Regions from separate parts of the Microbulbifer thermotolerans genome, predicted to be linked through region 1. Evidence: riboswitches for the same ligand, from Rfam matches in the RefSeq annotation. Region 1 holds a riboswitch; the other holds the start of a gene.
What was found. A riboswitch is a leader RNA that binds a small molecule or an ion and turns the genes downstream of it on or off. The one in region 1 is predicted to bind thiamine pyrophosphate.
Positions count from the first base shown of each region.

Region 2: linked by a shared signal. The riboswitch ahead of A3224_RS15645 (TonB-dependent receptor) and the one ahead of thiC (phosphomethylpyrimidine synthase ThiC) in region 1 are both predicted to bind thiamine pyrophosphate.

Region 1 covers NZ_CP014864.1:2,345,074-2,347,545, forward strand. Annotated here, with positions in the region: gene thiC (phosphomethylpyrimidine synthase ThiC) at 1-1,394, opposite strand, end outside; TPP riboswitch at 1,480-1,578, opposite strand; gene A3224_RS09940 (SGNH/GDSL hydrolase family protein) at 1,828-2,472, shown strand, end outside.
Region 2 covers NZ_CP014864.1:3,776,415-3,778,886, forward strand. Annotated here, with positions in the region: gene A3224_RS15645 (TonB-dependent receptor) at 1-1,232, opposite strand, end outside; TPP riboswitch at 1,290-1,390, opposite strand; gene A3224_RS15650 (alkaline phosphatase) at 1,512-2,472, opposite strand, start outside.

The DNA.
Region 1 (2,472 bases):
ACGCCGTGGCAATGCTTGAGTTGTTCGTCCATATTTTCCCGGATCTTGTGCATCGCCACGTGCCCCGGTCCTTCGATCATGGTCTGTACATCGTGCTTCCATGCGATCTCCGTCAGCTCACCAAGGGTGCGCAGCTCGGCAAACTGGGCTTCGTCATTGGCATCGGCAATAGATCCCGGACGCAAGCCGTCACCGAGACTGAAGCTCACATCGTAAGCCTTCATAATCTCGCAGATTTCTTCAAAATGCGTGTAGAGAAAATTCTCTTTATGGTGGGCAAGGCACCACTTGGCCATGATAGAACCACCGCGCGAGACGATACCGGTCAGGCGCTTCGCCGTCAGCGGCACATAACGCAACAATACACCGGCGTGAATCGTGAAATAATCCACGCCCTGCTCTGCCTGCTCGATAAGGGTATCGCGAAAAACGGCCCAGTTCAGATCTTCGGCAATACCACCTACTTTTTCCAGAGCTTGGTATATGGGTACAGTGCCGATAGGCACCGGTGAGTTGCGGAGGATCCACTCGCGGGTTTCGTGGATGTTGGCACCGGTGGAGAGGTCCATCACCGTGTCGGCGCCCCACTTGATCGCCCAGACCAATTTCTCTACCTCCTCTTCAATTGAAGAAGTGACCGCAGAATTGCCAATATTCGCGTTCACTTTGCAGAGAAAATTTCGGCCGATAATCATCGGCTCTAATTCCGGATGATTGATGTTGGCCGGAATAATTGCACGGCCCTCGGCGACTTCTCGGCGCACGAATTCCGGCGTAATCTGCTCCGGAATATAGATGCCTTCACGAGCTTTTTTGTAATGGGACTCATCCAGCGCATCGGCAATACGGGCACGGCCCATGTTCTCGCGGATGGCGATATATTCCATTTCCGGGGTGATGATGCCGCGGCGCGCATAGTGCATCTGCGATACGTTCAGGCCCGCCCTTGCCCTGCGCGGCGACGGCAGATTTTCAAAGCGGATATGGTCCAGTCCTCGGTCAGCGAGCCGCTGCTGGCTGTAGGCAGCCTGACGGGAATTCAACGGTTCCGTATCTCCACGCTCGTCAATCCAGACTTCGCGCAATTTCGGCAATCCCTTACGGACGTTGATGCGGCAATTCGGATCTGAGTATGGCCCCGAGGTATCGTACACCTGCAGTGGCGCATTGGGTTCCAGCTGTGGATTCTTTTCATCGCCACCGACAATACTGTCCGCCAGGCGGATCTCGCGCACACCCACGCGAATATCCATCCTGCTGCCCTCCAGATAAATTTTGTGGGAATTCGGGAAAGATTGGGCGGTAAGATTTTCAAGGAACGATTTGGCGGAATCCCGGCTGGCGGCGCGGGAAGGCTTTGCGGTAAGGCCTGCTTGTTCGCTGATTTCTGACATTTTGCCACCTGTAGCTTACGTAAAATTGACAACGCAGCGCCCAGGGGCAGACAGACAGAGAAAAGCCGCATTTTCTGCAACCAATACGACTTCAGACCTTGTTCCCTACGCGGGGGTTACCCCGATCAGGTTCAACGGATCTCGCGACAGCGATCTCAGCCCGCAGGCACTCCGACAAGTAGAGCCGGAGTATAGTGGATGCCCCACCTATTGAACAAGTCGCCTCGACACAGATTCTCCCACACTTGATAGCTGTTGTATTTAGCGACCAAACTGAAACACAAGTCAAAATCCGGATAACTGACCTTTGAGTCTGCTATTTTTGCGTAGGCCCCTCTCAAAGCAGGGAGTTACACTGCCAGACGTTCACCGTAGTACACAACAACCGGAATCAACAATAAGCGAACTGGAAAAGCCGAAAGGGAGAACAACAATGTTAAAAAAATACGGTGTATTCATAGCGGTATTCCTCAGCCTGACATCAGCCAGCTCCATTTCCGCGGCCCCCGACAAAGCGGTAGCCGCGGGTGACAGCATTACCATGGGCTTCGGCGCAGACTGTACGCGCAACCGCTATTTTTGGGATCTTTTCTGCCTCCTGGGGGGGGATCAACCAGAGCACTCTTGGTTTGACGGCTGGGATAACTCGGTGGAAAGCGTGCATGACAAGTACAAGACCATAGCTCCGGGTATTACCGCCAATAAAGACGCGGCCGAATCAGGTTCCGAAATGCGCGGCGGCAGCAATAATTTCTCAACCCAGGCTGACGAGATACTTTCCCAGACAACCCTTCCCGACCATGTGGAAGTCATGCTCGGCGGCAATGACATCTGTAACCGAGACTGTGTCGATCCGGCCAACTGTGACAACCCACTCTACACCGACAGCGAGTGGCGCTCCGCCGTCCAGGCCGGTCTGGACAAGCTGGTAAACGGCCTGCCCAGTGGCTCGACGGTACTATTGGGCTCGGTACCAAGGGTGCAGGACCTGCGTGCAGCGGGTCTGGATAAAGAGGCATCGGATTCCGGTGTGCGTTGCGAAAATGTCTGGTCCACTTTCAGCATCTGCCGTATCGCC
Region 2 (2,472 bases), 1.4 Mb from region 1:
TCCGCATCGCGTTGTTCAAATCTCAGGCCTGTGACCAAGTCGAATTTCTCACTGAGCGCGGTGCGCAACTGACCGTAAATTGCCGTATTTTGCGTGTCAAATGCGCTGCTGAAAGTCTGATTGCGCTCCAGGCTTTCGCTTTCATCACGGAAATAAATACCTGCCACCCAGTGGATGCGGCCGTTTAGCAAAGCGGAGGCATCCGTCGACAGCAGGCGCACATCGGCGCTCAGGTTGTCCCTGTCGCGCAGGTAATTGTCGGTGGAGCTGTATTCATCGGGGTGAAATCCCACATAGGTCCAGTCTTCATCGTAGCCATATTCGGTGTCAGAACTGGCGGCACTGAGTGTGCTCTCGAGGGTGAAATAATCACTGCCGGACCAGCGGCCCTTGAGGGAAAACGCCAGCGTCTCCTGCCGATCCCAACCGGGCTGGTCCGACAAGGTCTCGCGGGTGTTGTACAGGGAGAAGGCGTCGTAGCCGTTATCCGCATCCAGATAAAAGGTGGTGAAGTCCAGTTGCAGATCGTCGCTGACCTGGTAACGCAGTTTTCCGCGCATCACGGTTTCGTCGATGCCGTTGGTATCGCTGCGGTCCAGGTACGCGTTGTCCATGTAGCCATCGGACTGCTGCTTGCGGGCGGCGAGACGGTAGGAAAGTTTATCGGTCAACGCATTGCTGCTCACCGCCGACAGCATGCGGCTATTGTATTCCGCCAGCTCAGCGGACACCCGCGCCACAGGGTCACTGCTGGGAGCGGCGCTGGTCATGCTGATCAGCCCGGCCAGGGCATTGGCGCCGTATAGGGTTCCCTGGGGACCGCGCAGAATTTCCACCTGTTCCATATCCAGGGTGCTGGCGGCTAGTCCCAAACCGGAGAAGTCGATGCCGTCGATAAGCAGACCGACCGATGGATTCACCGGATCGATAAACTGGCTGCGCTCACCGATACCGCGAATCTGCACAAAACGGCCCCGCGAAGCGCCAGAGGCGAGATTGACGTTGGGGGCCATGCCCAGCAGCTGCTCCAGATTGGCGGCGCTGCGGGCCGCAATGGCGGTATTGTTCAGCACACTGACACTGCCGGGCATTTCCAATTGATTGACCGCACGCAGCTGGCTGGTGACGATGACTTCTTCCAGCGCGGGATCGCCGGTTTCAGCCGCACCCACCTGCACCGCCGACAAGCAGCCGGTAAGGGCGACCGCACTTATTTTTTTAAAGTGGTTCATGGTTCTCTCTCGCTAAATGCCAAAGTGAAAGAGACCCGGAAATCGACGTGGGGAGGGTTTTGGAAGGTTACCTATTCCTACGCCGGTACTAACCGGATCAGGTTCAAGGGTTTGCTCGGTGAGCATCTCAGGCGCTAGCGCCACCCCTTAGGTTTTGCGGGCGGGATAATAGCAGAAGTTGTCCTGGCCGGTAATCGGTGCCTTAGGGCGTGTAAGACACACTTTTTCACCCTGGCCGGAGGGGGCAGGAGCGGCGCAGGGCCGCTCCTGGGGGAGGAATTAGTCGAGCAGGCCGCCGGCGCGGGCCATGACGTGGAAGAGGTAGCTCTGCTCGTTGGTGCCGGTGACCCAATGCGCACCCGGGCCGCGCGCCCAGACGCCTACGTCTTCGCCGCCATGGGTTTCCGCGCTGGTGGGAATCAACGCTTCCTGGTGATAGCCGGGTGCGGTGGTATCCACGTTAGTCAGGTCTTTGCGGCCAGTGTCGATCTCGTGCCCGTAGCGCTCGTCCGCATCCGCAGTCTCGCCGTAGTCTGCATGACCACGACCTGTGGTGTAGCCAAGCGTAGTGTAGGGCAGGCCGTCGGCAGCGAGCGCTGGGGTCTCCTCCGGCTGGCCGCTGCCGTCATTGGTAATCACTTTGCCAAGTATGGGATTGCCGCGGGTAGGATAACCGGCGATGGTCATCACATGGCTGTGGTCGGCAGTGACGATAATCAGCGTATCCTCCGCGCTGGTTTTGTCCATCGCCACCTGTACCGCCTCGGCAAGTTCCACCGCGTCAGTCAAGGCGTTATAGGCGCTGCCCGCATGGTGACCGTGGTCGATACGGCCGCCCTCCACCATCAGGAAATAGCCCTTGTCGTTTTTGCTCAACAGCTCCAGGCCTTTCGCAGTCATCTCGCTCAGAGACGGCTCGCCGGCGGTATCGTTGCCGCGATCGGCCTCATAGTGCATATGCGACGGATTGAAGAGCCCCAGTAGTTTGTCGGTACCGGCAACATCCAGCGCGTTGAAGCCCGTTTGATCCTCGATATAAACGGCATTGGTGACGCCGTCGTTGTAGCGGTCCAGCCACTCGTCCACTAGGTTGCGGCCGTCTTCGCGCTTGCCTGCGGCGCCTTCCGCGTCAGTTTCGCTGCTGGGCAAAAAGTTGCGGCGGCCACCGCCCATGATTACGTCGATCCCGTCGCCGGCATTGAGGGCAACCAGTTGCGCGGCAATATCTGTACAGTCTCCA